2 regions of the Flavobacterium sp. 28YEA47A genome follow, and region 1 is predicted to be linked to the other one. Evidence: riboswitches for the same ligand, from Rfam matches in the RefSeq annotation. Region 1 holds a riboswitch; the other holds the start of a gene.
The links. A riboswitch is a leader RNA that binds a small molecule or an ion and turns the genes downstream of it on or off. The one in region 1 is predicted to bind cobalamin.

Region 1 (15,890 bases):
AGCCGTTCTAAAATTCCTTTATTGGCAGTATCTCTTGTTATAAACTGTCGGTCGTAAAACCGGGCACAGTAATTTAAAAACAGTTCGATGTTATTTACAATCAGTTGCTTGCTATGCTTGTCAATAGTGTGCTGTAATTCATATTCTATTTTAGCCAAACAATCCAGTATTATTTTTCTTTCCTGCTCTGATAAGTGTAAGGCTTCATTCACCGCATAAGTAAAAAAAAGATAATCATTTATATTTCTGCCAAGCGAAGTACCTAATAGCAAATCGGGATGAAATACTAATGCGGTTCCTTGTGGCTGATAATATTCATCTCCGCTTTCACCAATTACCTGGCCAGGCGCAAGAAATATCAATGTCCCTTCTTCGTAGTCATAATGATTTAATCCATAACGCAGGTCTCCACAGTGTATCTGTTTCAGAAAAACAGTATAGAACTCGTAACGCAGGCGTCTTTGCTTGCGCGGTTCCGCCTTATCCAGATGAACAACGCTTACCAGCGGGTGTAACGTTTCCTGGTTGTTGAATGCATTATATTCCCTGATACTGTTGAAATTAATGATATCGTCCATCACTTGACATTTTAATAAAGTAGATACAAATTTACAGAATCAAATAACAGTTCTTGATCTCTGAATCCCTAATCAGTAATAATGGTAGATAATACTGTAATTGGTATAAGCCGCACACTGACAATTACCTGGAACTTTGTAATAGAAATAAATTAGGAGAATGACAACCTCTCGTGAATCCAGCTTGAGTTACCTAAAAACTCGAAAATCCCTATCTCAAAAGATTATCAAATAAATGTTGGCAGGTAAAAAAGCTCAAAATAATTAAATGAATCAGCCATATAGTATGAAAATAATAAATAAAAAATTAATACTACTGTTACTGATAACAATAACCGGTATGGTCAGTACTATAAATGCACACCCAAAAATGACAACAGAAAAAGTACTAAACCCAAAGGAGCAAAGTATCATTTCTATTGCAGCATTAACTGCAAAAGGTGATTTATCCAGACTAAAAGAGGAACTGAATACAGGACTTGATGCAGGACTAACCGTTAATGAAATAAAAGAAATATTAGTACATCTCTATGCCTATTGCGGATTTCCCCGCAGCATTCGCGGGTTGCAAACTTTTATGGAGGTAATAGAAGAACGCAAGGCAAAAGGTATTAATGATGTAGCAGGTGCAGAAGCATTGGCAATCAAAAATGGGCAAAGCAAATACGAACGTGGCAAGAAGATTTTAGCGGAACTTACCAAAACGCAACAACCCGACACACTTACAGGCTATTCGGCTTTTGCTCCCGTAATAGACACTTTTTTAAAAGAACATCTATTTGCCGATATTTTTGAGAGAAATACTTTAAGCTATGCCCAAAGAGAATTAGTTACGATTTCTGTAATAGCTACTATTGGCGATGCAGAACCTATGTTGCGTTCACATCTGATTATTAGCCTGAATGCAGGCATAACACCCGAACAACTACAGCAATTTGTAGGAGTTATTAAATCAGTTATCGGTAAGAAACAGGCAAAAGCCGCAAAAGTCGTTTTGGACGAAGTTCTGAAAAACAATAGAAAGCAATAAATAAAACAGTATGAAAAAATTATCATTCGTAATCGCATTAATAACAATTACTACTATGGCAAATGCTCAATCACAATATTATCAAAAAGCAAAGAAAAACCCTTACACCTTGGTATATGAGGGAGCAATCACGGAAAATATCAAAGGAAAAGTAAATATCCATCCTGTTACTTACAAAATCAAAGATATTTCAATTGTGGCCAATGTTTACACGCCACCAAACTTCGATGCCTCTAAAAAATATCCAACTATTGTTGTAGCGCATCCCAACGGAGGAGTTAAAGAACAAGCAGCGGGTTTGTATGCTCAGCGATTAGCAGAGCAAGGATTTATTACCATTGCAGCTGATGCTGCATATCAGGGCGGCAGTGGTGGCACTCCACGTAACGTAGACAAGCCTGCAAATCGTATTGAAGACATTCACGGTATGGCAGATTTCATTTCTCAATATAAAGGAGTTGACACTGAGAGACTCGGAGTACTTGGTATTTGTGGCGGTGGCGGCTATACTTTGAAGGCGGCTCAGGGAGACAAAAGATTTAAGGCAGTAGCCACATTGAGTATGTTCAATTCAGGTCTGGTGAGACGTAATGGTTTTATGAACTCCCAATTCGCAACAATACAGGAACGATTAAAACAGGCTTCCGATGCACGGGAATTAGAAGCTGCAGGAGGCGAAGTACGTTATCTTGGTGACACAGAAATAACAGATCAAATGGCAGACAAAACACCTTTTGATATGTATCGCGAAGGACATTATTACTATAACAGAACACACGCACATCCAAATTCTACATTCAAATATACAATGAGCAGTCTTATGGACCTGATGACTTGGGATGCCAGTACCAATATGGATTTAATCAACCAGCCATTATTGATGATTGCAGGAAGTAAAGCCGACAGTTATTATATGACGGATGAAGCATTCAACAAAGCAACCAATACAAAAAACAAGGAGTTGTTTCTGATTAATGGAGCTACCCATATAGAAACCTATTGGAAACCCGAATATGTAGCGCAAGCCTTAATTAAACTGGATGGGTTTTTCAAACAATACCTGAACTAAAAATAGATAATGAAACATACTATTAAATGCCTATTAGTGTTTGCAATTTTTCTGTTCCAGGCTTGTAGCAATAACCAAAAAATGGAAGATACAAAACAACAAAATGCACTTATATTTCCGAAAGGCGAAAAAATCACCAATGGTAATTTTATTGGCGATGTATGGTTATCTGCTCTCGTACAGCCTGACAGTCTTAATCAGAATGCTATTGGCAGTGTAACCTTTGAACCAGGAACAAGAACTAAATGGCATTCCCATCCTGCCGGACAAATTATATTGGCACTCGAAGGCGAGGGATATTATCAGGAAAAAGGCAGCCCAAAAGTTATTGTTAGAAAAGGTGACGCTGTCAAATGCCCGCCCGATATTCCTCATTGGCATGGAGCAAGTGTTAATAGTACATTTATTCAGCTGGCCATAACCGGACGGGAAAAAGGTGAGACTATTTGGCTGGAAGCTGTAACGGATGAGGAATATAATGGCGGATTGAAATAGAGATTTTATCGATTTTAAGGTGTTATTCGTAGATTAATAACACCACCCATTTTGACCTTTATTCAAAAAAAAACAATTTAGCATACATAAAAAATTAGAGTAAGAGCCTGAATAAACTCCTACACTTGCTACTAAATATTTCTAGCCAAGTTACCCGTAAAATAATCCGTTTTTCCATATTCAGACTTTTCGGCTACAACAACCTAATAGTCGGTTACAGCTTTTATTTAGATCATGCAGAACTTTGTATCAACAACATAAAAACAAAAAAATCAATATCTTATTACTCTGTCTTTTATTTTCGAGCTACTTCTTTAGCTGCTTTAATAATTACTGCAGCAACTTTTTGCGGTTGCGAAATGTATACGGCATGACTGCCTTTAATTTCTGTCACTTTAGTATTAGAACGCTTGTACATATTTCGTTGAATTTCTGGCTGTATGCTTTTATCATCGGTAGCTACAATACCGTATGTCGGTTTGTTTCTCCAGGCGGCATCCGTAATTGGTGTTACAAAACATTCTGCATAGAATGCGCCTTGTGAAGCATACATAAAAGCGGCTTCATCCTTGCTTAAATCGGCACAAAAACCTGCATGAAATTTAGCCTGGTCATAATAAACTATTCCTTTCGCATCAGAAGGCAATACACCATTTTCCGGCGCAGGTTTCACTGTCTGAAACCATTGCAAAGCCGATTCTCCATTGTCAGGCTGAAAAGCCGCTATATATACTAATGCTGCCACTTTTGGATGATTTCCTGCTTGGGTAATCACAGCTCCGCCCCAAGAATGTCCAGCCAAGATGGTAGGGCCGTCTTGCGCATCTAATGCCAACTTCGTTGCTTTTACATCATCTTCAAGAGAAGTCAAAGGATTCTGTACTATGGTGACATGATACCCTTGTTTGGTCAGCACTTCATACATGCCTTTGTATCCGGAACCATCCGCAAAAGCTCCATGAACCAATACTACATTTTTTACAGTTTGTGCGGTTACCGCTACTGTTGAGAAAAGTACGGCAGCCAATGCTATAATGCCGCTTTTGAATACATTAATTAAGGTTTGATTTTTCATCTTTGTTGTCGTTGAAGTTTTGGTTTGATTCAACGATACAAAGATCCGCCGAAAGACAAGCGTAATTCGTGGGCAGATTACCCGATTAGTTGTGATTATTTCCCTTTTTGCATTTTTTCTGCTATAAAGATTATAAACAATAGTGTTTCTCCTTTTGGCGGAATACCTTTTATTTATAACTTACTATTCGGAGGTCTAACCAATGACCATTCCGCTACCGCCAACTACCTTGATTCCTTCTGGAAACTCTTTCCAAAAACGAATGTAGCGACACTTGCTTTCAAAGGCTTCCTTAAGATAGTTTCCGTGTAATTCTATTGTTAATGTGATGACCGCCAAATCACCCAATATGTTTAGATTTTCAACTTTAGGAACAAGTTTATTAATTTTTATGTTGCCACTACGGTAGGTCTGTAAATCCATTTCTTTGGTAATCACTTCTCCGCTCGGGATAACAAAAAGTAGATCTTCATGTAATAACTCGTCAAGCATTGCTATATTACTTTCCTGAATAGCCTTATAAAGCTTATTTTCCTGATTTAAAATTTCGGTTTTTGTCATTTTTTTAGATTATCACAAATTTTATCTGATTTTTAGCTGTATCTCCATATTTTCTAACATCAATAGAATTTTAATTTACATTCACTGATGCCGGTTTACTCTTTATCTTCTATTATTTTTCTGAAACATATAGTACTTTTCAATTTGTTTAGAAACCTTTCCTATCTCATTAAGGTTTGGCTGTTTCCTGTAAGTTCCTGAAATCAGAAGGCGACGTGCCCGTATTTTTCTTGAAGAAATTAGAAAAATAGGATACATCTTCAAAGCCGAGTTCAAAGGTAATGTGCTTAACCGACCTATCAGTGTAGCGTAACAGCCGTTTGGCTTCCACAACTATTCTTTCCTGTATGATCTGCGAAGGTGTCTTCTGGTTGTAAATGGCAAACAGATTGGATAAGGTTTTGGGCGACTTGAAAAGCTGTCCGGCATAAAAACTAACAGAATGTTCTGATTTAAAATTGGCTTCTACCAATAGGTTGAATTTCCGTACGACATGAAATCTTTCTTCCTGGTTTTTCATAACAGGCATATAGGCTGATTTGGCTAGTCCGGTCACATAAATAATAAGCCTTTTTAACAGCACCAGTAGCATTTCATTCTGAATATGATCGGAAGTAGCAAATTCTTCAATAAACACTTCTGTAAGCAGTTGCAGTTTCTTTTGTGCGGATTCACTGAGCCTGACAAACATGTGATCCGTACTGCTGAACAGAAATCCAACACAGCTCACTTCACTGTCGTGATCGATAATACAATAAAATTCGCGGTTAAACTGCCATGCAGTGATAGCCGAAGAATCCTCAAAACTAAAAGTCTGGTTAAAGAGAAGAGTAAGCAGAGAATTGGAAGGAAATTCATATTCCGTTCCATCAACGGTTACTATCTGATTCTCACCTGAGTTCCATGCAATGGTAAAATATTTATTGAACTTGTCTCTTGTAAAAAACAGACGGTCAAAACCGGGCTCATCTTTAAAAAACAGAAATTCGCCCCCTGTATTTTCCTCGTTTACTTTAAGTTTCATTATTGATCTATTTCTATCTATAAAAGTACAAAAGAAGCATAAAGATTGATACACAGGACACTAAAATATATCTCCCATTTTGCCGAAAACAAAAACCTCGCTACTATAGAATCATTGCATGAAGTTGCAGAAAAAACAGCATCAGGATTAGAGGACTAGGTTCGCCTATTTTAAGAGCTTTTAAGCATACAATCAATTTCCTAATTAAGTATTGTTTTTTACAAAATTATGTAAGACATTTAAAACCTAATTTTTTATAAAATTTACAATGAAAAAAGGAATTCTTTTGCTTGCATTAGCATCAATTATGCTCTCTTGTAACCAGAAATCGGAAGGAGATCAGAATAAGGAAATAGAAACAGAACAAGTTTCCGAAAAAAATGACCAATCTCAAACAGAAAAAAAATTCAATATTGAAGACATCGCTTTTTCGAATGCTACTATAGGCGATTTTCCATTTTTCACTTTACCTCAAGGACTTAAAGAGCAGAATAAACCACTGGAGAAAAAATTCGATGTTTGCTATTTTCCTATTGACGGCATAATGACTCCATTTGAAGGTCGTCTCTATAAATCAAATGTAGTTTCTAAGCCAGGTGAGGAATTTTCACAAAGGTATTTTGAAAAGAGTATTGAAGATTATCTTACTTCAGTGGGAGCTGTAAAGATTTTTGATGGAAAAATTTCCTCGGAAGAATATGACCGATACAATAAACAGGATCCCAATAAAGGCAATGAAGGTGATATTGGTTATGCAGATGAACAGATTAAATTTTATGTTATCCGTACAAAAGATAAAGGAAATATCTATGTTCAGTTTTCAGCAAATAATGCCGCAGGAAAACTTAATATACTCCAAGAAGAAGCATTTAAGCAAACGATAACAAAGATTACGGCAGATGAAATTGCAAAAGACTTAACGGAAAAAGGCAAATCAATTCTATATATTAATTTTGATATAGATAAATCTACAATTTCGCCTGATGGCAAGGAAATAGTAACAGAAATAGCAGGAGCATTAAAGGAAAATCCTTCTTTAAAAATTGCCATAGAAGGACATACTGATAATTCAGGCAATGCTGCACATAATAAAAAACTATCCGATGATCGTGCCAAAGCTGTTCTATCAACCTTGACTACACAGGGTATTGATAAATCAAGACTGTCAGCTGTAGGTTTTGGATCAGAACGTCCATTAGTTCCAAACGATTCAGAAGGTAATAAAGCTAAAAACAGACGGGTAGAACTGGTTAAAATAAAGTAAAAACTGGAACATCTACAAAATTGTAATTGTTGACAACACTGATGATTTTGTAGATGCCAATGCAGAATACTACGTTGTTGTTACACAACAACGTCAATACGTTTATTGTTCTTTGCCGTTTCTCTTCCCCATTCCGAAATAGCATTCAGCAACGGGATTAATGTTGTTCCAAACTCAGTCAGCTCGTACTCTACCTTTAATGGCGGTTTACTGGTATGAACAGTACGTTTAATCAGACCGTCTTCTTCCAATTCTTTTAGTTGGAGGCTTATAGTACGTTCCGTAACCATTGGCAGTTCTTTTCTCAATTCGTTGTAGCGTAATTTCCTGATCAGATGAATAAGGATTACTGCTTTCCATTTCCCTCCAATATATTTCATGGTAAGGCTGGTGGTACAAGGATATTTTTTATCGTCTATACAATACATTTTATACTATCTATTTTGACCGTTATTGCAAAGTTATTTAACTATACTTAGTTTTGCAACTATAAAATGTATAGTATATAAAAAACAGAACAACTATGAATTTTTTAGACCTAGCAAAAAGCAGATACACTACAAAAAGTTACAATCCAAATAAAAGGATTCCGGAAGAAACCATTACAGAGTTAAAAGAGATTTTAAATTTAAGTCCATCTTCGATAAACAGTCAGCCTTGGAAATTTATTTTTATTTCCGATGAAAGTCTAAAAAGCGAATTGGCCAGCGTTTCTTATTTCAACCAACAAAAAATCAATGAGGCAAGCCACCTGGTTGTTTTTAGCGTGATAGACGATATTCAGCAATTTGAAAATCAAATCAAGCAAAATTTACCTGAAGGTTCCGTAAATTATTACAACCAATTCATAAAGCCAAAACCGGAAGCTGAAATCAAATCGTGGCTTGAACATCAGGTTTATCTGTCTCTCGGGTTTTTCCTTTCCGCATGTGTCAGTATGGATATTGACAGTTCACCAATGGAAGGTATCAAAAATGAAGAGTATGACAAAATACTACAATTGGATGGCTATAAATCACTATTTGCTGTTGCTATAGGTTACAGAAATCCGGAAGATGCGAACCAGCCATCAATTAAAGGAAAGTTCCGTTTACCTACGGAACAGACAATACAATCTTTTTAATCTATTAAGATGTCACAAAAAAACTACAGGCTGCTTATGTCAATGAGCAGCCTGTAGTTTTTTATTAGATTCACTAAACCATCATACTGTATTTTTTCGGCTTTAATCCGATATGCTTTTCAAAAAGACGTGTAAAATGGCTTAGGTTGGCAAATCCTAATTGGTAGCCCACTTCTGAAACAGACAACTTTTCGTCTTTTAGCAAACGTGCGGCTTCTTTCATCCTAAATTCCTGATAATAGTTAAAAATACTATTCCCAAAAATCTGCTTGAACAAACGTTTTAGTTTGGTCGGACTCATATTGGCTTCAGCAGACAATTCATTAATAACAGGCGGAATATCCAAATGTTCCAAAATCCGTTCTCTTATGCTATACAAGATCCGGATATCGTTTCCGTTTAAAGCATAAAGCTGGTTTTGATCTCTCTTTTCCAATTCCATCAGCAACCTGCAAATAAGTTCTTCTGTCTTAATCCTAAGAAAATAAAGCTCAAATGTTCCAAATGTAGCGCTCGTTAAAATTTCATCTACAATTTTCTGTAAAGCAGGCTGAACCAACTGTTCAAACAACAAAGGTTGCGTATTCAGTACTAGCTGTTGCAAGACAGTAGACTTTCCAGATAAGTTTAACAGGCCTTCTAAATAGCTTGCCGATACTTCAATATTGATAGTTGCAGTATTCGTATGGACAGGAATATGGGAGCCTGCCTTTCTTGTGGCAATTAAAGCAGTAGGCAGAGCAGGCGGTTTTTCACTTTTAGAATAAATACCCTGAAACTTAAAAAGAAGCATTTTCCCAACAACATCGCTATCAGGATCTTCGAGCATTAATTCTTCTTTTAATTCATAATCAAGCAGAAGCAAACGTATATTTTCATTTAGAACATATCCGGCACAGTAGCCTTTGCCGAACTTCTGAGGAATCACAACCTTATTACCTGTCATTTCGGTATTCAGCAAGTCTGCAAATCTCTTTAGGACATTAGGTACTGTTGCTGACAATCGTGTTTGATATAATTCCATATACGACTATTTTAATGTCAAATATAGCTATTTTAGCCCTAAAAGACATTGTAATTTTGTACTATACTAAACAATGAAATTATGTTACTAAAAAATAAAAAAGTAGCCATCATTGGTGCTGGGCCAGTTGGGCTGACTATGGCTATTTTACTACAGCAGAAAGATATTGATGTAACGGTCTATGAAAGAGACAAGAATTCTCAAGCAAGAATTTGGGGCGGCACACTTGATCTTCATAAAAATTCAGGGCAAGAAGCCTTGAAAAAAGCAGACCTGTTGCAGACTTACTACGACCTGGCATTGCCGATGGGAATAACTTTTGCTACTGAAAAGAGCACTGTTCTGTCTACAAGAAAACCTACTGTTGAAAATCAACATGACAATCCGGAAATAAACAGAAATATACTAAGGACAATGCTATTGAAAAGTTTGAAAGACGACACTGTTGTCTGGGACAGAAAACTTATCGAAATCAAGACTGAGAATGATAAATGGCTTTTGCATTTTGAAAACCAGCCTGCCGCAGCTGCTGATGTAGTAATTGTTGCCAATGGTGGAATGTCTAAAGCACGAAGCTATGTCTCTGATTCCAAAATTGAAGAAACAGGAACTTTTATTATACAGGGCGATATTGACAAACCTGAAATAAATTGTCCTGAGTTTTTTCAGTTATGTAACGGCAACAGACTTATGACTGCACATCAGGGAAATCTATTGGTTGCCAATCCGTCTAATAATGGCGCGTTAAGCTATGGTATTATTTTCAAAACTCCGGAAGAATGGACTGCAAGCATCAGTCTGGATTTTCAAAACATACAGAATGTCTCTGAATTTCTGTTGGAACGATTTTCAGATTGGGATGAACGATACAAAAAACTAATTCGTTCTACCTCTTTTTTTGTGGGCTTGCCTACACGAAAATTCCCTTTGGATCAGCCTTGGAAAAATAACCGCCCGTTACCCATAACACTGGTTGGTGATGCTGCTCACCTGATGCCTCCTTTTGCCGGACAAGGTGTAAACACGGGGCTTATAGATGCCCTGGTTTTATCTGATAATCTCACAAATGGAGAATATGAAACAATAGAATCTGCCATTAACGACTATGAGCAAAAAATGTTCATCTATGCCGGAGAAGCACAATCGGAATCCGAAAAAAATGAGATAGAAATGCGCAATCCCGATTTCTCTTTCCAGACACTTATACTATAAATAAAGGCTGGCAGATAATCTCTGTCAGCCTTTTTATATTTAAAACAGTACAGTTGTTTAATTTCCCCATGTAAGATAACTGCTTCCATAAGTAAAGCCGGCTCCAAAAGCCGTTAGAAAAATCCTGTCTCCGTTCTTGAAGTCATTCTTGAAATCCCAAAGACAGAGCGGTATAGTTGCAGCAGTAGTATTACCGTATCGCTCAATGTTTACTTTTACTTTGGACATGGGCACTTTCAGATTATCTGCAACGGCATTAATGATACGCAGATTTGCCTGGTGTGGGATTATCCAGTCAATAGCATCGGCATCAAAACCATTCCTGCCTAATAGTTCATCGCAGCTGCTTGTCATACTCGAAATCGCATTTTTAAAAACGGTGCGTCCGTCCTGTTTCACATAGTGTAAATTTTCTTGCAGCGATACTTCTCCTACCGGCTGTAAAGATCCTCCTGCCGGAATTGACAAAAAATCACTTCCTGACCCGTCAATCTTAAAAATAAAATCATGCAGGCCGTGGTTTAATGACGGTTCCAATAAAACAACTCCTGCCCCATCTCCAAAAAGGATGCACGTATTTCTATCTTTATAATCAACAATCCTGCTCATGGTATCGGCTCCAACCACAAGAACTTTTTTAAATCTTCTTGATTCTATAAATGAAGCTCCAACAGATAATGCATACAGGAAACCACTACAGGCAGCATTCATATCCAGTCCCCATGCATTAGTCAGATTTGCTTTTTTGCAAACTACAGGTGCTGTAGGCGCCAGAAGCTTATCTGGCGTAGAGGTAGCCATAAGAACACAATCTATTTCTTCAGCTTTTATTGAATTTTCTGCAAGCAATTCTAATATTGCAGCAGCAGCCATATCTGATGTTCCTTTCTGCTTGTCTGCAAGAATTCTTCGTTCTTTAATTCCTGTTCGGGCAACAATCCACTCATCAGAAGTATCTACCAGTTTTTCGAGCTGAAAATTGTCCAATACTGTATCAGGAACATAGCCACCTACAGCCGTAATGGCAGCTTTAATGTTTTGGCCCATATTTTAATCCTTATTTATTGATGTTGGCATCTTGTTTTCATCAATAGCAACAAATGTAAAGTTGCCGCTGATTGCCTTTTCACGGTTTTCAGAATACATATCTTCTACAAAAATCTCAACATGAACCTGAAGACTTGTCTTTCCGATATATTTTACCTTACCAATTAACTCGGCAATCGTACCTGCCGGGATTGGTCTTTTAAAATCAATACGGTCACTGCTGACGGTCACGACACGCTGCCTACTAAACCGGGTGGCTGTAATAAATGCGACCTCATCCATAAGCTGCATCGCCGTTCCTCCAAACAGCGTATCATAATGATTTGTGGTATTGGGAAATACAGCCTTAAAAATATGCGTTTCCGATTGCTTGATTTTTTCATCTAATGTCATAATACTTGCTTGTTCAATGCGTAAAGTGAATAAATTGTTTTTTTGTGTTATAAAACAAAGGCGCAGTAAACTATAGGCAAATATTGATTTTGCTAGGCTGGTATTTTGTCATTGCCAATGAATTTATAAATGTTCCATATCCTAAAAAGAATACTGAATAATCCTTAGTGACAGCAATGTGATTGAAAAGAAAAATACGCAGGGATACAATTATCCCATGCAACATCAAACCAATAGCTTCAATCGCGAAAGCATTGTCAATACAGTGAAGGCAGGTCTCCTGGCTCATGATATTTTTACCGCCCTTCCCATCTGCGAGAGCAGACAGTGAGCATCAAGGGTAAAAATTTTGCATCATTTACAGTTGCGCGACAGCTCGTGATTCACACACGATTCCCTTTTAATTTCGGCTTTCGCCAAAAACCAATACTATTTGAAAATAAATATCTTCAGAATTATCTAACAAAGATAAGGCAAGATTAGTATTACAGCAATAAACAATATTATTATAGAAAAGTTAAATTATCTTCCTTGACTGTCTGAAACCTTATTCCAATATATTTATATTTTTCTTGCTTTGCGACTCTGCGCCTTTGCGAGCAACTATTTCACGCAAAGGCGCAGAGCCGCAAAGTTTCTAATGAGAGAATCTGGCATAGGCTCCTAATAATCATTTTTGTATTCAGTGTCATTCCATATTGTTCTTGATACTTTAGTCTGAATTAATTACTTTTACTTCATAGAAACCACAATTCATATATTTTGAGATCCACTCTTAAATTTATAGTCGCTTAATATCAGCCTTATAACCGCAGGCTGATTATTCTTTCGTTTGGGTAACCCTACCCAAGCCGGTTTTTCATTTAATCATACTATTCATCACTGCATTGCTCCCAAAAGCAATCGCATTTGCTATTTCAGTTTTTGATAGCTCATATCAATCTTAAACTGAAATGCCATGAATAGTATGCAAAAAATTCAAACAAGAATATTAAGCACTACTATAAAAATGACAAGAGAATATATATGGGAAGTAAAAGTCAAAAACACTCCCCTTTTAAAAAGAAAATGCAACCGTTGCACTAATGACGAATTCATTTGCAGTGAGAAATTCAGGATGAACGCTCAAAAAAAGAACATTGATGTATGGTTGATTTACAGATGTATAAAATGTGATAGCACCTATAATCTTTCACTATTTTCCCGGACCAAGCCGGAATTGATACAAAAGGATTTATTTCATAAATTTTCAGAAAACAATACGGAAGCAGCCTGGCAGTATGCTTTTTCTCATGAAGCCAAACGAAAAAACAATGTCGAATTCGATTTTGGAAGTGTAGAATACGACCTACTGCACGACAGTTTTTCAATAGAAGATATTTTAGGTTTTGAAAGTGAAACTATACTGTTCAGAATCCAATATCCTTTGGACTTTAATCTAAAACTATCAGCTGTTATCAGGACAGCCTTAAATGTTTCTGCTAACAAATTGAACCAGTTAATTGAAACAGAAGCATTTTCTGTTAATGGAAAATTTTTAGAAAAGAAGCACAAAGTCAGAAACGGAGATATTGTTTGTGTATACCGGGACAAATTGAAAACACTCTAAATTTTTAAAGCGAGATATAAATAAAGATTGCTCACAACAAAACAATAATCAAAAAGTCGGTACCTGAGGTATCGACTTTTTTTTATAAATTTGTCAGTAAAGCCATATACCATAACATCTAAGCAGAATAATAATGAAAAAGAAATTTTTAATCCTAATCGCCTTTTTTTGTATTTCAAATTATGGATTTTCCCAGGGAAATAAGCAGTTGGAAAACGCAAAAGTTGACCCAAGAATAGAATTACTATCAATAGTTTTCCGATTGGCAGACGCTGAAGAATTTAAAGACACCTATTTTGAAAGCTACGTAGAGGATATAAACACCTATTTTGCGGGATATAAAAATCACGAGCTTATAAACTTCATTAAAAAAATCCGAAATAAACAGGGAATTGGATACGATGCAGTAGCCAATATGGCGGTTCATCTTTCTTATCCTGAATTAAAACCAATCATTCCATTTACTAAAAATATTCCCGAACGGCGTTGGGGAGCAGATTTGAAAAACACAGATCGTTTTGTGACCTTACTTCAAAAATTTCATAAAGAAAGTAACTTTCAAAAATTTTATGACGAGCATAAAAATCTGTACAAAATTGCAGAAGACCGATTTAATAAAAATGTATTGACCGAAATTGACGTGGATTGGTATGCTAAATTTTACGGCAAAGTGCCAAATGAAAAATTTGCGATTCTTTTAGGAATGGGATTCACGGGTAATTTTGGTGTTAAACTTCAAATTCCAAATCAAAAAGAAACAGTTTATAGCATATTAGGAAGTTGGGATTTTGATGAAGAAGGACTTCCAATTTATACAACAGAAAACGGTTATACTGAAACGGTTGTTCACGAGTTTAACCATTCCTTTGTAAACTATCTTCAGTACCGCATGAAAAAAATATTAGCTCCATACGGAGGAAAGATTTACAACATCGTTAAAAATGACTTGAAGAAGCAGGCATACAGTAGTTGGCTAACCGCCTTAAATGAAGGCCTTGTACGGGCTGCTGTTGTAGAATATTTCAATACATCCCAAAAAGCAAATTCCAAACAAAAAAACGAACAATTTTTTTACGAAACCTATAATAGAAAGTTCTATTGGGTTCCCGATTTAGTCGTCGCACTTGAATTATACCAGAAAAACAGGGAAAAATATCCTACTTTGGAAAGCTTTATGCCGGAAATTGTTGCTGTTTATAAATCTATTTCTCAAAACCCTATAGAGAAATATCAACACAATATGGATTACGTTTTTACTTTACCTATTAATGACAATCCCAATTCACCCAAAATCATCGATTTTTCACCAAAGAATGGAGCGCAAAACATTGCTACAGATACAAAAGAAATCATATTGTATTTTGATAAAGAAATGCTCTATAATTACAATATAAACCAACCACCCTATCCGTATTCTTATCCACCAATTGACTCAATAAAATTATCAGAAAATAAAAAGGAAATACATCTTTCACTAAAAAGAAACATTGATGAGAATACCACTTACGGATTAGCATTGGGCGTGAACTTCAAAAGTGTCGACTCCTTACATCTGGACAAATCTTATTTATACACCTTTTCAACAATAGCAAAGCAAAAAAACAATACAACTGTTTCCAAACACGGAAAAGATTATAAATTCTCTTTTTCTACAATAGAAAATCGCCTGTTGACTGATTTAGAGGGAACGCCTAAAATATATCTGCAAACTTATTTGAAACAAAATCAAATCAAATCCGTAAAACTTGTTGGCGATTTTAACAATTGGAAAACAAAAAAGAATAAATATACTTTTACCAAAGGAAAAGGAGACGAATATGAAATTTCGCTTTCTGAAAAGCTATTCCGTAACAAACAAAATTTTACTTTTCTTATCAATGAGGAGTTTTTGTTACTGCCCAATTTTATAGATAAAAATGTAGATTATCAACCCAATTATAAATATTTTAAAATAGAACAATAGCCACCATAGCTCAACCAACACTATATTTTTATCCTGGGTTCTTTTGGAATTAAATTAGTACAGCCGCAGTCATTTTATTGTATTTGTTTTTATACTCCAATGGCGACAAGCCTGTAATTTTTCGGAATACTTCGCGAAACGCCTTTACATCGGCATAGCCCACTTCATACATCACTTCATTGATTGTTTTCCGGGAGGTTTCCAGTTCCTTTTTTGCCGATTCAATTTTTACCCGTTGCAGATATTCAACTGGCGTATTGCCCGTAGCTTTTATAAATCTGCGGTCAAAATTCCTTCGCCCTACGGTAAATTTGCTGGAAAGTTCTTCCATTGATATTTTTTCAGCAAAGTTCTTCTCAATATATTCCTGTGCTTTTACGACTACTTCGTCACCATGTGTTTTCTGTCCGTTAAAAATCACAA
Region 2 (15,890 bases), on a different contig from region 1:
TCATTGTAAGCGGCGCCGATTATCACCATACAGAAACCCTCCTGCCACAAAAATACCGATCGTACTCTGAAGAGTATTGGAATAAAAAAACGTTTGCCCCGTCCAGCCTGCTCTTTTATGTAGGTTTTGACAAAAAGATAGCCGATGTAGAGCATCATACCTTATTTTTTGATGTGGATTTTGAGAAGCATGCCGCCGCCATATATGACGACCCAAAATGGCCTGAAGAACCATTGTTTTACGCCAGTTTTCCATCAAAAACCGATAAGAACGCTGCTCCTGAAGGAAAAGAAGCCGGAATATTTTTAATTCCGCTGGCACCAGGCATAACCGATACGGAAGAATTGAGAAACGTTTATTTTGGCAAAATCATGGAACGTTTTGAGAAACTTACCGGACAAAGCATTCGAAATAATATTATCTTTAAGGAATCCTTTTGTATCAATGATTTTACAAAAGAGTACAATTCCTATAAAGGAAATGCATACGGATTGGCGAATACGCTTTTGCAGACCGCCTTTTTAAGGCCCAAACTCAAAAGCAAAAAAGTCAAAAACCTATATTTTACAGGCCAGCTAACGGTTCCTGGACCCGGAGTTCCTCCTGCATTGATTTCAGGAAAATTGGTTTCGGAACTGATCCGGAAGAACAAATCTTAGAATTGCTAAACCACAACCACCATGAAAGCTATTTTTGACTACATTTCCTTTGAATCCAGCAAAAGCGTGACTAAGGCGTACAGTACTTCTTTTTCTTCTGCCGTAAAAATGCTTTCCCCAATTATCCGCCAGGATATTTACAACATCTACGGCTTTGTACGCTGTGCCGATGAAATTGTCGACAGCTTTCATGAATACGATAAGAAAAAATTGTTTGATTCTTTCGAACAGGATTTTTATCATGCCTTAGAAGATGGCATCAGCCTGAATCCCATATTAAATTCATTCCAGCATACCGTAAAAAAATACGACATTCCTATCGAACTGGTCAAAGCTTTTTTGGCAAGCATGCGTTGGGATCTGACCAAAACAGAATGCCAAAATAAAGACGAATACCAAAATTACATCTACGGTTCTGCTGATGTTGTAGGGTTGATGTGCTTAAAAGTATTTGTAAAAGGTGATACGGCAAAGTATGAAGAATTAAAGCATAGTGCCATGAAATTAGGATCTGCTCTTCAGAAGATAAACTTTCTGAGGGATATGAAAGAAGATTTTGAAAGTCTTAACCGCACTTATTTTCCAAATGCAAATCTGGAACAACTGGATGAAGCATCAAAAAAACAAATCATAGACGAAATTGAAAATGATTTCAAACATGCTTACGAAGGCATTATAAAACTACCTATCGAAGCCAGACTAGGCGTGTACACAGCTTACGTCTATTACAAAAAACTGTTATATAAGCTAAAGAAAACACCTTCGGCTAAAATAAGAACCACACGCATACGCGTTCCTGATTATGAAAAGCTAAGTTTGTTTGCCAAATGCTATTTCAGCTATAAATTGAACATTTTATAATTCGCATTATGTGGTTACATCTGATTGTTTTTATACTTACCTTCTGCATCATGGAATTTATGGCATGGTTTAGCCATAAATACATCATGCATGGTTTTTTATGGAAATTACATGCCGACCATCATAAAAAAGACCATGATTCGTGGTTTGAAAAAAATGATTCTTTTTTTATCATCTATGCCGTCATCAGCATTATCTTTTTTCTTTTATGGCAGAACAATATTCTTGAAATAGGATTGGCTATTGGGTTAGGAATCTTTACATATGGCTGTGCTTATTTTTTGGTACATGACATTTTTATCCATCAACGGTTTAAGCTATTCAGAAACACTGACAATCGGTACGCGAGGGCCGTAAGACGGGCACACAAAATGCATCATAAACATATCGGGAAAGAAGATGGAGAATGTTTCGGAATGCTGTTGGTTCCATTCAAATACTTCAGACAGGAATTCCGTAAAAAATAAAAGCGCCCAAAATTGGACGCTTTTATAACTAACCATAACAACCTAATCTAATTCGGTACCATTTTTTGCAGTGGTTTTAACTGCTCAATATCCAGATTTGCTTTTTTCAATACAGAAAGCATTGTCATTATTGATGATGGAGACATATTCTTGCCCAACACTCTGACTACTGCGAACCCTGCATCATTTTTATTGGCATAAAGCACAAACTCATCAATTGCATCATCTTTGCCTACGAAGTATACGGCTCCGCCTTCTTTTCCTGAATTCACCTTAATAAGCTCCTGATATTTTTCATTCTTCAGGATAGTCTTGACTTTAGCACGCTCTGTCTCATACTTCGCCGGATTTTTTTCATCTGCCTTAAACGCTAAGATGTTCATCTTTTTTAAGGTTTCCAGTGCCGTATTTTCTTCGGCAGAAATCTCAGATTTGTTCAATCTCAATATGTCTGTCGTAAGGTCAAGAGCGATAAAATCTTTTGATTCCGTGTTTTCAACAAAATATTGCTGTAAGGTTGGTTCTGAATTGCAGCTCCATAACATAAGGCATATTGCCGCTACTATTGCAAGTTTTTTCATGGCTTTCATTTTATTTTGGTCCTTTCGGTCCTTTTGGTCCTTTCGGCCCTTTTAATCCTTTTTTCAATGCGTCTCCACCCGGAAGATTGTCTGTCAATGCCGATACGTCGTTAAGGTCAAAATCACCTCTCAAAGACATCAAGACTGTTTCGTCTTTGCCACCGCCTTCGATAAACATCAGCAGTTCTTTTACTCTGGTAGAAGAGCCTCCTGATTTGACATAAATCTTGATGTTTTTTCCACCTTCGTTGACTCTCATGAGTTCTTCCAGGGCAGCAGACTTAAGATATTTATCAGAAGTCGCTTTCATATCAGACGTTACCTTAGGATCCGATGTAACGAATACCCTCAAGTTATCAAGTTTTTTGACCAGATTCATATATTGCTGTGATTCTTTGTCATTTGACTTGATGTTTCCCATCATTTCAAACATTTTTTTGTTTACGATGACTGCTGTTACTTCATCAAGCCCGTCATACTTGTCAAAAGCTGACTGTCCGAAAAAGGTGAGCGGCATTAATGCTAGGATTGCTGTTATTAAAAACTTCTTCATTTTAGTTGTATTTACTGATTTTTATATGCGTTTCTTATTTTGACAAACCGTCAAGATTGGCAAGGTCAATGTCACCGGTAAGTGAAATCAAAACTGTATCTTCACCTTTTTTATCTCCTCCGTCGATAAACATAAGCAATTCTTTTACTTTAGAAGAATTTTTTCCTGATTTCATGTAAATCATTACATTCTTTCCATCGTCATTTACTCTTAGTAATTCTTCAAGGCCTTCTTTTTTTCTGTAGGATTCGAATGCCGATTTCATTTCTGCCGCTTTTTTGATGCTTGATGTAGAGAACAATCTGAAATTATCAATATTGTTGGCCATCTTCATGTATTTTGCCGCTTCCTTCTGTTTTACATCCGGTTTGACTTCTCCAAGCATTTCAAATGCTTTTTTGTTTACGATTACGGAAGTAATGTCATCCTGCCCGTCAAATTTATCAAATACTGACTGTCCGAAAAAGAAAGTTGGAACTAAGGCTAAAGCTAGGGTAATTATAAATTTTGTCATTTTTTCTAATTTTTAAATATTAAGTTTTTTGAATCTTGGTACTCTTTAACGTATTGCATACTTTCAACGCCTACATTCACATTCTTAGACAACAATTTCAAGGCTTTTTGCGTTTCTTCAAACGCTTTTTCAGGATTGTTATAGGTACCTAAATCCTCGCTCTGATTGATGTTTCGGTTGTAAAATGTAAACATGCCCAGCATAATCACAATTGATGCTGCAACTGACAACCACGCTACCTGTAATTTTTTAGATTTTAGCGGTATTTGCTGCTCGAACTTTTGCTCTTTTGCTGAAGAGAAATAACCAAACATTGCCTTGTAATGCTCCAAATGCTGCGCAACATCTGCAGATGAAAAATAAGATTTTAACTCATTTTCTTCGGCAATAGAGGTTTCTCCCTCAAAGTATTTTTCTAATAATATTTCTATTCTATCCAATTCCATAACTGTGTGTTTTTGTCATAAATTCTCTAATCGTCTTCCTTGCTCTTGAAAGCGCAACTCGCACTGCGGTTTCATTCATATCCATCATTTTGGCAATTTCTTCAAATTCATATTGTTCAATATCTCTAAACTGAATAATCATTCGTTGCTGTTCCGGTAGTTCGTTAATCATTTTTTCAACCCATCCCAAGCTATCCCGGTCTTCAAGCTGCTTTTGCATTCCGGCCTGTCCATCTGTATAATTATTATGTACAATCTGGAGGTTTCCGGCTCTTTTTGATTTTAGCTGATCCAGACAATAATTCTTTGTAATTGTCATGGCAAAAGCTTCAACACTATTATACTTGTCCAACCCATTTTTTTTATCCCAAAGCTTGACCAAAACTTCCTGCGTTGCATCTTCTGCTTCCTCCGTACTGACAAGCAGACGCTTGGCAAGCCTAAAGACTTTATCCTTAAAAGGAGTTATCAGTTTTACAAACTCAGATTGGTTCATTATTTAACTTTTAATTGGTCGGTTATATAATCAAGACGAGCCACTTTATTTTTTGTTACAAGAAAAAATTGAAATTAAGACTAAAACCTCTAAATTTACGTTAATTATATTGCTATACCAATAAGATAATCTGTTTATGAAAAAGACTTTTATATTCGCAATCCTTTTATTCATCGGAATTTCCGGCTTTTTTGCTTGTCAGGATGACCTTGATGATATTGAAGTTCCAAGAGAATTAAAAATTAACGATTTTATTTGGAAAGGGCTTAACTTATATTATTATTGGCAAGCTGATGTAACAGATCTTTCAGATAGCCGCTTTGCTAATCAAGGTGAATTGAATGCTTATCTAAATGGTTTTAGCTCTCCAGAAGATTTGTTTTACAGTCTTCTGAACAATTATCCTAATACCGACAGATTTAGTGTAATTTTCAGCGATTATACGGTTTTAGAAGGCGTTCTTAGCGGAAATACGGCTAATAACGGAGTGGATTATCAACTGTTGCGAAAAACGGAAGGTTCAGATGAAGTTTTTGGTTGGGTACGTTATATTCTCCCAAATTCAGATGCTGCTTCTAAAGATATTCGTCGTGGTGACATTTTTTATGCCGTGAACGGAACTCCTTTAAATGTCAATAATTACAGAGAATTGCTTGCCGGACAGAATTATACCTTAAATCTGGCCGATTATGATAGTGGTAATATTACTCCAAACACACGTTCAGTGGCATTGGCCAAAACAATATTGGCTGAAAATCCAATCCTGATTAATAAGGTTCTTACTTATGATACGCATAAAATAGGCTATTTAATGTATAATGGCTTTTATGGAGAGTATGACAATAATCTGAATACAACCTTTGGGCAGTTCAGAGCAGAAGGCATAACTGATTTAGTATTAGACCTGAGATACAACTCCGGTGGTGCAGTCAAATCAGCCGCGTATCTTGCGAGTATGATTACCGGACAATTTAGCGGACAGGTTTTTGCAAAACAACAATGGAATGCCAAAATCGAAGATTATTTTAATGACAATGATCCGGAACAGCTTATTAACCGATTTTCAAATAATATCAGCGGTAATGCTATAAACAGCCTAAATCTGACTAAAGTATATGTATTGACTTCAAAAAGTACGGCTTCTGCCAGCGAATTAGTCATTAACGGACTAAAACCTTATATTGAGGTTATCCAGATTGGAGACGTTACAACTGGAAAAAATGTGGGTTCTGTAACTCTATATGATTCACCTTCGTTTGGAAAGCAAGGACGTTCCAATCGTCATAAATATGCAATGCAGCCTATCTGTTTCAAAATTGTGAACTCAACAGGATTTGGGGAATATCAAAATGGTCTGACTCCTACTACACCTCAAGTTGAAAATTTAGGTGATCTTGGTATTCTTGGCGAGCCTACTGAACCTCTTTTGAGTATCGCAATTTCACAGATTACAAACGTAGGAAGAAGAAGAGTACAACAGCCTGAAAAAATATACGAAGCTTTCAAAGACCGTAAATCAATGCAGCGATTTGGAACAGAAATGTATATTGATAAGGTTCCGGAGGGAATTAAAGATTTTTTCAAGTTTTAATCGATAGTAAAAAACAAAAAGGCTTCCAAAATTTGGAAGCCTTTTTTATTGTAAGGTTGCAAGATTATTTTATAATCAAACGTTCATTAACCTTTTTTGTTCCGATATGTATCTCTACTATATACATTCCTGTATTTAATCCCGAGACCGGAATAGCTTCCTCTTCCTGAATGTTCTTTTCATAAACAATTCTGCCAGACAGATCATAAATTGTTATCCTGGCACTTTCTTTCAGATTACGGATATAGAATTTTTCAGAAGCCGGATTTGGATACAGAGCCATTGCTTTTCTGGAAGCATGGCCTATACTCAATGCGCTTTGATGGATTACACCAACGGCATCCAAGTCAAATCCTCCCGAATTAAATGGCGTAGGAAAAGAATCATTCACTGCATTTCCATAACTGTCATAAGTAGCATACGACGGATCTATAGAGCCTACAACATCGATTACTTTTACATGTGTAATCTTGTTCTTATCTAACAAGGGATTGTCTGGAATATCCGTCAAATCAAAAGGCGTTCCTTTACTTCCGTATTTTCCTGCCAGATTGTTTAGAAAAGGTGCTGAAGGTGTCCCAAAAGTTCCAATCTGGGTAGCGGTCTGCGTTTGGCTATGCGCCGGAAATCTAAAAAAATTGATTCCGTCAGAACTTACTTCTACAAAACCAAGCTCTAAAAAAGCAGGGCCACCGTTTTCAAAAACAGCAAAATCAAATCCCGGTCCGTTAATGATTGGCAATTCAAATGTCAGAATTGCACTGCCTTCATCACCCAAACTCACGATGCTTCCATTTGCAGGTCCTAATGCATTTTCAGGAATACCAGCCGAAGCCCGGTTGCTCCCTGAAACAACAAGACTTGGATTTGCCTTATTGATATAGCCTCTTTCCACTGCAACGCCAGTAGCCCAAGCTACAAAAAGCTGACTATTTGGCTCTATAGCTGTCGAACCAGCCACTCCTGCTTCCGGTGCATACGATTGCGCTAAAACCGGAGAAAGAGCCATAAAAGACATCAGGGATAAGATTCTTTTCATTCAGTCTTATCTTTTTATTATTTTTTGAACACTTGTAGTATTATCAATTGTGATTTCCACAACATACATACCTGGATTTAATTCCGAAATACTAACTCCAGATGTAGCATAGGCCTGGTTTTTTATCAATCTTCCTGCCATATCATACATCTTTATCGTAGCCGGTTTGTCTGTACTCACATATAAATGGTCTGTTGCCGGATTAGGATAAAGCACAACATCCAGCTTTGTATGTCCTCCAGTTCCCAAATTGCTATCAACAGCTTTGATGAAACCATTAGGCAATTTCCCTACAGTATAGGTATTTGACAAAGTTCCATCGGTTGTGGAATACACATATACTTTACCGTTAGATACATAATTAACCGCATCTCCTACATATAGCTTGTTATTGATGATTTCCATTCCGTAGATTCCATATTGGTTCTGTGGAGGAAGTGTAAAGAAAGGCGTTGCTGGTATCGCAGTATCAGTAATCTGAGCTTTGTAAACATTTGCATCAATACCATAATACATATTGTTGCCATCGATTTTCAAATTCGATGGATGCTTTTGAGGAAAATCAACCTGTCCTATAACAGTATTGGTTTCCGTGTTTATTTTTACTAAAGCTCCAAAAGTTTCTGATCCTGACCAGTTTGGTTTTCCACCACAAAGCACATACAGAATCCCATCTTTTTCTACCATAGAATTTGGAACATCGCCTACCTGAATAGTTTGTTCCAATGTATTTGTTGTTGGATTGATTACAGAAATTCTGTTTCCATAACCATAACCTCCCTGATGTGCTACATAAAGCTTTCCGTTTATTTCCAGAATTCTTTCAACACCTTCAGCCAAAGCAATATTCGCTTCAATTGTATTTGTAGAAAGATTAATTACGGCCACATAATCATCATTCGCATTTCCTCCGTTACCCCAATTGGTTACATAGGCTTTTCCATTACTAAAGGCAATATATCTCGGATTGTTAAGTCCTGTATTGATAGTCGCTACATATTGAAATGTCTGGCTATTGACAATTTTAATCGTATTAGAAATATTCAAAACGATATAAGCATAATCACCGTGGATAGCGATATTTTGAGCCGTATCTCCAAGAGCTCCGTCATTAGGATTTACTGTTGCATAAATATTGTTTTGCAGGTCTCCTGCATTGGAAAGAAAAGAAACCGAAGAATTGTTAGATCCGGCACCTCCTTCATTCAGGATAAAAACGCCATCATTAAAAGTTTGTCCAAAAACCGGCAAAGCGGTAAAAGATAATAAACTGGCTGCAAGAAAGCCGTAAAGTTGTTTCATGGAATTGAGTTAAAAAAAATTGATTATTAATTGAAATTAAAGCCGTTTGGTCCCACACCTACTGTAATTGTTCTTAATAGGGAACCTGTTGTTGAATAGATATAGGCTTTGCTGTCTGAAGCGAAATCTCCTCCATCAGCAATATAAATCTTACCATCGTTTACTGCAAAACCATACATTCTTCCATATTCTGATTGAGATTGATAGGTAAGCAATGGAATTGACGGAGCCGCAGTTGCATTAATTGGCATAGCGTAAACAGCCGTATCCACTGTATAGTAAATCTTATTGTCTTCAATATTCAGGTTTTTAGCTCCTGCTGAAGTCGGTGCCGCAACAGTAACCGGAGTTCCTACAACCGTATTGGAAGCCAGATTGATTTTTGCAAGTTTTTCAGAACCTAAAACATATAGGATACCGTTTTCTTCTTCAAAAGAGTTCGGGCTAAATCCTAATGGAATAGTAGCTTCTACTGTATTGTTTGCAGGGTTAAAAACCGTTACGGACGTACCATTACCATAAGAACCATTCGCAATATAGAGCTTGCCATTTTCTTCAATTATTTTTTCTGACCAAACACCTATGGTTACAGTACTGGTAGAATAATCCGAAAGATTAATTACCGCCAAGTAATCGTCTGCTCCTGTTTCCCATCCCGCCGCATTGGTTACATAAGCCTTACCATTGGCTACCGCTCCAAATCGTGGATTTTGCAGGTTGGTACTGATGGTTGCAATAAATTCAAAAGTATAACGGTTAACGACCGTAATTTTATTAGCCGAACCTGAAATGATAAAAGCTCTCGTATTATCAAAGAACATTGGCTGAAGGTACGTTCCTAATCCTGCCGCTCCGGGATTGACATTCCTGAAAACATCTTGCTCTACAGCACCAGAATTGCTAATAAAAGTGATAGAGCTGGTAGTAACGGTTGAATTTCCTTCATTTACTACAAATACTCCATTATCATATTGACCTAATGATACGTTTGGAGAATTGTCATCACTGCTACATGAAGCCAAAAAAAGCGAGCTTGCAATCAGCATCAAAAAAAACTTATTTAGCTTTTTCATATTTTAAAAATTTAAGGTTAGATACATATTAAAATTTCTTCCAGGCAGAAATCTGCTTTCTACACTGGCATAGTTTTCATTTAGAAGATTCAAGACTTGAAAACCCAAAATCCAGGAATCTTTTTTTCCAAAGTCATAGCTTATTGAAGCATTATTTACAAAATAGGCATCAATATTATACCGCGAATTGTTGTCAGATCTTGTAAAAACTTCTCCGTTATATAAACATTGGTAATCCACAGCCAGCTTATTCCATGAATAACCCAATGAGGAAGTAGCCTTATGGTAGGGAACATAAATTAACTGTTTCTTTTTTTCCATATCTTCTGAAACGGTATAAGCATAAGTTCCATTCAATATGAAATGGTGTTTCCCAAAACTTTTGGACCAATTGAGTAAGGCTTCTCCTCCGTAGGTACGGACTTTGTCTGTATTTTGTGGTGACCAAACAGAACCATTCGGAATCCAGCGAAGCATATCTTTAATATCGATATAATATCCGGTCAATGTGACCTTGAAACCTGCAAAACGGAATTCGTTTCCTATTTCTGCCTGATAGGATGACTCCGGTTTTAAATTTTCATTTCCACCCGGCTGCCAATACAAATCATTAAAAGTGGGTACTCTGAAATTTTTTGATCCGTTCAGTTTCAGTGTATAAAAATCAGAAGCAGCCCATTTAGTTCCTAGAGAAAATAAGAATGGGCTTTTGTAATTATTGGTAAATTCTTTTCTGAAACTTAATTCATAAAGTATTTTTTGTGTCAGCTTATGCTTAAATAGCAGACTGGCAGAACCGATGTTTCTTTGCTCATTTTTAATATCCGAACCTTCTCCTTTATTTTGAGTAAAATCAACAACTGCATTCAACTTGATAGCATCGCCGGCATCAAAAGCAAGGTCATATTTCCCAATGTAAGTCCTGACTTGTCCATACGTGTATATATCTGAATTGGTGTTGCCAAAATATTTATACTTTTCGCTGAGGGCGGCTACTTTTACTTTGGAAACAAATTTGCCGAAAAAGCTATCCCATTCCAGTAAATTCCTCGAATTCAGGTCTTGGTATTTGGTTGGAGTTTCAGAAGGGAAGATTAGCGAAAAATGTCTTTCCCCTTCAAATACCTGACTGTATAGTTTTAAGAAGTTAGCCTCATTAATTTTATAACCCACTGCTGCATTCAGGCTGGTATTATAGTATTGTCCGTTTAAGTTTTTACTATCAGAATCCACAAAATCATAATCATTATCCGAACTGTTTCTGGACACACTTACCTGAACACTGAATTTGCCATTAGAAGCATCGATCTTATAGTTTCCGCCAAAAGTGTTGAAACTGCCATAATTTAATCGAAGTGTATTAGAGAAATGCTCTTCAAAATTAATTGTGTTATTGAGGTGGATACTTCCGCCAATGGCGCTGCTTCCGTAAATAGAACTTCCGCCTCCGGCGCGGACAGCAATAGAATTGAAATCTCTGGTAGTGATAGTATTGAAATCCGTCTGACCGTTCAATTGCGAATTAATATTGATACCGTTCCAGACAACGGCAGTTTGCTGCGCAGTTGTTCCTCTGAAAGACGGAGAAGATACCATGCCAAGACCGTTTTCTTTAAAATAGATTACGGAATTATAATTCAGCAATGAGGTAAGTGAAGATTGATTTTTGTTGATAATCGAGTCCGGCAATTTCAATACAGACTGCGAATCCGAATAATCCTTAAGTTGCAGATCTGAGATCTCTACTACTTTCAAATTATGAATGCTGTCGTGCTGTGCCAATACAGATTGGCAGATGCAGAAAAACAAAAACAGGTATAGCTTTCTAAAAATCATAATTTTCGAAACCTTTTTCCCGAAGGTTTGATAATTGTTAAGAAAAAAGGCAGGTCTCCTGGCTTGCGTCTTGCTGTTTACCTTCCCATCCGCTAAGCGGACAGTGGTTTGTAGATAACAGCAAGCTAAATAGCTTACAGTTGCGGGAACAGCTTTGGTTTTACACCAAATTCCCTTTTAATGTGATTTGTAACAATAAATCACAACCTTAATTCGAGTGCAAATATACTACATTAAGTCATATACTTTTTGCTGTTTCATTAATATTTATATCTTTACAATACCTAACAGTCAACATTTATGAGAAAAATAATACTTTTATTGCTAATTCCAATAGCGTCGTGGGCGCAAAACACCGGAGTTGAAATGATGTTGGTCAACCAACAAGTAGGAACTCCTTTGAGCAATTGGGGCGCTACTACTTCAAACGATCAGGGTTTGAATAGCATATTACAATCATATCCTATTTCAGAATATACATTAAAAGGAGGAAATCCTTATTCCGAATATGAAGGAAGAATTATACAGATCAAATGTGTAGGTTGTAATCTTAATGGACTTAAAGCTGATTTGGAGGCTTATTCTTCGGTCGTTGCAAAAGCATATCCTGCAAGTCAGACTCATTTCATAAATACTTTGTCTGTAGTTTTACAAAACGCAGCTGTTGGAACTCCTACGGGAACTACTGCAAATATTGCAACTACAAATGATTCAGGCCTAAACCAAATTTTTCAAAATTTCAATGTCAGGTCATTTGACCCGGCCGGAAGTCCAGTCGAGTATAAATTAAGCTGCGATTGCGATAACACTCAATTAAAAATGGCTTTAGACAACTACAACAATGTTGTTCAGAGTACAGGCTATAACACTGCTGCTTATTTGTTAAGCAACGAAGGTTTTAAAAATATAAACCCTAAAATTTACCCAAATCCTTTCAATTTGAATTTCCAAATTGAAACAAACGCTACTATTTCAAATTATTCATTATACGATATTTCCGGAAAGCTCTTGATTTCTACTGATTCAAAATCAAGACTGGATAATCAATCCGGCCTGCTTTCAAACGGTGCTTATTTTTTAAAACTAACGTTTGACAACAATCAGAACTATACTCAAAAACTGATTAAGATTTAAAAAGTAGTCTAAGACAAACACAAAATCGCTCTGAGAAATCGCAGCGATTTTTTTTATTCAATTCTTAAAATTATCCAACAGTTCGCTACAAATTCAGATACAAAAAAATCAAAATTTGTAAAACTGCTGTCGGTTCAATACAATAACTTTTATCTTTGCGGTCTTCACAAAAACTTTTTTATGAAATCATTTCTTTCAAAATATTCTTTGTTTCTGTTATTGCTTTTTGCAGTGGCATGTAAAAAAAATGAGCCGGTCAGCTCCAGTATTACTGAAACAAAGATTCAAAATAGCATTCGTTACGCAAAAGGATTTGAAATTTACAAACATGAAGGTTTTTCTATCGTAAAGGTTTCAAACCCTTGGCCTGAAGCCAATAAAACCTTTACCTATGTGCTTCATAAAAAAGGAGTTTCTTTACCCGACAGTTTAAAAAATTATACTTCGCTACAAGTTCCTATCAAGAGTATTGTGGTGACTTCAACAACACATATTCCGTCTTTAGAAATGCTTGGAGTTGAAAACACTCTGCTTGGTTTTCCGGACACCAACCTTGTTTCGTCTGAAAAGACCCGAAAGCTTATTGATGCCGGTAAGGTTACGGAAATTGGAGCGAACCAGAGTCTCAATACAGAAAGACTGATTGACCTTGATCCGGAAGCTCTCGTAGGCTACAGCAGTGGCAGCGATACCAAAACGTATGATAATTTGCAGAAAAGCGGACTAAAAGTTTTTTTTAATGGAGACTGGATGGAAGAATCGCCTTTGGGCAAAGCAGAATGGATTAAGTTTTTTGGAGCTTTATATGGACTGGACGAAAAGGCAGACCTCTTGTTTTCTGAAGTGGAAACTGCCTATAAAGAAGCTACAGAATTAGCTAAAAATGCAAAAACAAAACCAACTGTTTTAAGCGGCGCCATTTATAAAGAGCAATGGTATATGCCAAGAGGTAACAGCTGGGCAGCGACATTTCTGAAGGACGCCAATGCGGCTTATCTTTGGGCTGATACAGAAGGAACGGGAAGTTTGGCACTTTCTTTCGAAACCGTCATGGAAAAGGCTGAAAATGTAGATTTTTGGATTGGTCCGGCTCAATTTACTACTTTTAAGGAAATGGTAGAAAGTAATCCGAATTATGCCCATTTTAAAGCCTTTAAAAATAAAAACATTTATTCTTTTAGCAGCAAAAAAGGAAAAACGGGCGGAATATTGTATTATGAACTGGCATCAAATCGCCCGGATCTTATCCTGAAAGACCTTATCAAGATTTTACATCCTGAACTGCTTACGGAATATGAACTGTATATTTTTGAAAAATTAAAATAATCGATCGTTTGCAGCAAGACAGCCGAAATAAGATTCTTTTTACAGCCCTGCTTATCTGTCTGGCTGCCTGTTTTTTGCTGAATATCAGCTTGGGATCTGTCAATATCCCTATTGAGGATATCGCCAGTTCGCTTTCAGGCGGACAGGCCAGCAAAAATTCATGGGAAATTATTATTTGGAATTATCGGCTTCCTAAGGCTTTGACAGCAATATTGGTAGGCATGGGCTTATCGATAAGCGGTTTGCTGATGCAGACTTTATTTCGAAATCCGCTTGCCGGACCTTATATTTTAGGATTGAGTTCCGGAGCCAGTCTTGGAGTTGCTTTTATAATACTTGGCTCAGGACTTCTACCTTCATTTTTAAGCGTCTTTTTCCTTTCTTCCTACGGAATCGTACTTGCTTCATGCCTGGGTAGTCTTATGGTGTTGTTAGCCGTATTGGTAGTTTCACAAAGACTTCGCGATACGATGGCTATTCTTATAGTTGGCTTAATGTTTGGAAGTTTTACAAGCGCAATTATTGGAGTACTCTCCTATTTCAGTACGGCTGAAGAGCTGCAAAAGTTTACCTTTTGGTCTTTGGGCAGCCTGGGTAATCTATCCTGGGCAAATATTTTGATTTTGTCCATCTGTTGTTTGATTGGACTTTTATTGAGTGCCTTATGTATCAAACCCTTAAACGCCCTGCTTTTAGGCGAACGTTATGCAAAAAGCCTTGGGATCAATTTTAAAAAAACACGGCTGATTATTATTATAGCAACCAGCTTATTGGCAGGCAGCATTACCGCTTTTGCCGGGCCAATTGCTTTTATAGGACTCGCTGTTCCGCATATTTCAAAAATGGTTTTCCAGACCAGCAGCCATTATATATTATTTTGGGGCACCATACTTTTTGGGGCTATAATACTGTTAATATGCGACACCGTTGCACAAATGCCCGGAAATGATTTTACTTTGCCTATCAATGCGATAACTTCTATCGTAGGAGCACCAATCGTGGTATGGCTTTTAGTCCGTAAACGAAAATTCATGATCTGATGAGCACAGGCAAAACCATACTTAGGGCTGAAGAATTGAGCATTGGATATCTCTCAAAAAAAGAGAAAACCACCATCGCTTCGCAAATCCATTTGGATTTAAAAGCAGGAAAGCTAATTTCTTTGATTGGAGCTAACGGCATAGGAAAATCAACTTTGCTTAGAACGCTAACCGGAATCCAAAAAGCACTTTCTGGCCAGGTTATATTAAACGAAAAAGATATCCGGAATTATAGTCCGGCAGCTTTGGCGCAACAACTTAGTATTGTATTGACAGAGAGTTTACCACCAAGCAATCTTACCGTTTTTGAATTGGTTGCTTTAGGCAGGCAGCCTTATACAAACTGGATAGGAAAACTAACAACTGATGACAGGGAAAAGATCAGAGAAGCCATAGATCTTACACAAATCAGCCATCTGGCAGATAAAAAACATTATGAAATCAGTGATGGACAATTGCAAAAAGTTCTGGTTGCAAGAGCATTGGCACAAAGCACTCCTTTGATAATTCTGGATGAACCTACAACACATTTAGACCTGCTTCATAAAGTTTCTTTGTTAAAACTGCTTAAAAAACTGGCTGTAGAAACCCAAAAATGTATTTTGTTTTCTACACACGATTTAGATCTGGCCCTACAATTAAGTGATGAAATGATTGTCATGAGTCCCGAAAAAACCTTACAAGGCACACCTGAATTCTTAATTCAGACAGGAATATTAAATTCTTTATTTAAAGACGAAAACATCTTTTTTGATACCGGAAAGGCTAAATTTATTCTCAAAAACCTGTAAAATAATCGCTGTATCGCCTATCTTTGATAGAACACTAAAACCGATACCATGAAGTTTTGTTTTTCTATCTTATTCATTTTCACATCAATTATCGTCGGTGCGCAGGCTCGAATGGAATTGACACCAAAAGGATTTGATCCGAATCCGATACGAAGCAACCTTCCTTTTATGACCAACGAGA

Region 2: another riboswitch for cobalamin. It lies ahead of ABH942_RS14350 (TonB-dependent receptor plug domain-containing protein); the one in region 1 lies ahead of ABH942_RS05440 (hypothetical protein).

The regions. Positions count from the first base shown of each region.
Region 1 is NZ_JBGCCI010000003.1:205,646-221,535, forward strand. It holds gene ABH942_RS05370 (helix-turn-helix domain-containing protein) at 1-578, opposite strand, end outside; gene ABH942_RS05375 (carboxymuconolactone decarboxylase family protein) at 919-1,608, shown strand; gene ABH942_RS05380 (alpha/beta hydrolase) at 1,619-2,677, shown strand; gene ABH942_RS05385 (cupin domain-containing protein) at 2,687-3,172, shown strand; gene ABH942_RS05390 (alpha/beta hydrolase) at 3,468-4,247, opposite strand; gene ABH942_RS05395 (nuclear transport factor 2 family protein) at 4,443-4,808, opposite strand; gene ABH942_RS05400 (helix-turn-helix domain-containing protein) at 4,978-5,832, opposite strand; gene ABH942_RS05405 (OmpA family protein) at 6,101-7,096, shown strand; gene ABH942_RS05410 (winged helix-turn-helix transcriptional regulator) at 7,177-7,524, opposite strand; gene ABH942_RS05415 (nitroreductase family protein) at 7,620-8,219, shown strand; gene ABH942_RS05420 (helix-turn-helix domain-containing protein) at 8,293-9,243, opposite strand; gene ABH942_RS05425 (FAD-dependent oxidoreductase) at 9,325-10,455, shown strand; gene ABH942_RS05430 (beta-ketoacyl-ACP synthase III) at 10,513-11,502, opposite strand; gene ABH942_RS05435 (acyl-CoA thioesterase) at 11,506-11,895, opposite strand; gene ABH942_RS05440 (hypothetical protein) at 11,966-12,184, opposite strand; cobalamin riboswitch at 12,148-12,338, opposite strand; gene ABH942_RS05445 (DUF1062 domain-containing protein) at 12,854-13,504, shown strand; gene ABH942_RS05450 (DUF4932 domain-containing protein) at 13,638-15,467, shown strand; gene ABH942_RS05455 (GlxA family transcriptional regulator) at 15,517-15,890, opposite strand, start outside.
Region 2 is NZ_JBGCCI010000010.1:23,655-39,544, reverse strand. It holds gene ABH942_RS14410 (phytoene desaturase family protein) at 1-659, shown strand, start outside; gene ABH942_RS14405 (phytoene/squalene synthase family protein) at 681-1,520, shown strand; gene ABH942_RS14400 (sterol desaturase family protein) at 1,529-1,987, shown strand; gene ABH942_RS14395 (DUF4252 domain-containing protein) at 2,035-2,568, opposite strand; gene ABH942_RS14390 (DUF4252 domain-containing protein) at 2,579-3,121, opposite strand; gene ABH942_RS14385 (DUF4252 domain-containing protein) at 3,156-3,635, opposite strand; gene ABH942_RS14380 (hypothetical protein) at 3,641-4,081, opposite strand; gene ABH942_RS14375 (RNA polymerase sigma factor) at 4,068-4,577, opposite strand; gene ABH942_RS14370 (S41 family peptidase) at 4,714-6,168, shown strand; gene ABH942_RS14365 (T9SS type A sorting domain-containing protein) at 6,233-7,207, opposite strand; gene ABH942_RS14360 (DUF5074 domain-containing protein) at 7,214-8,509, opposite strand; gene ABH942_RS14355 (DUF5074 domain-containing protein) at 8,536-9,582, opposite strand; gene ABH942_RS14350 (TonB-dependent receptor plug domain-containing protein) at 9,586-11,418, opposite strand; cobalamin riboswitch at 11,449-11,644, opposite strand; gene ABH942_RS14345 (T9SS type A sorting domain-containing protein) at 11,719-12,552, shown strand; gene ABH942_RS14340 (ABC transporter substrate-binding protein) at 12,733-13,878, shown strand; gene ABH942_RS14335 (FecCD family ABC transporter permease) at 13,887-14,918, shown strand; gene ABH942_RS14330 (ABC transporter ATP-binding protein) at 14,918-15,709, shown strand; gene ABH942_RS14325 (hypothetical protein) at 15,758-15,890, shown strand, end outside.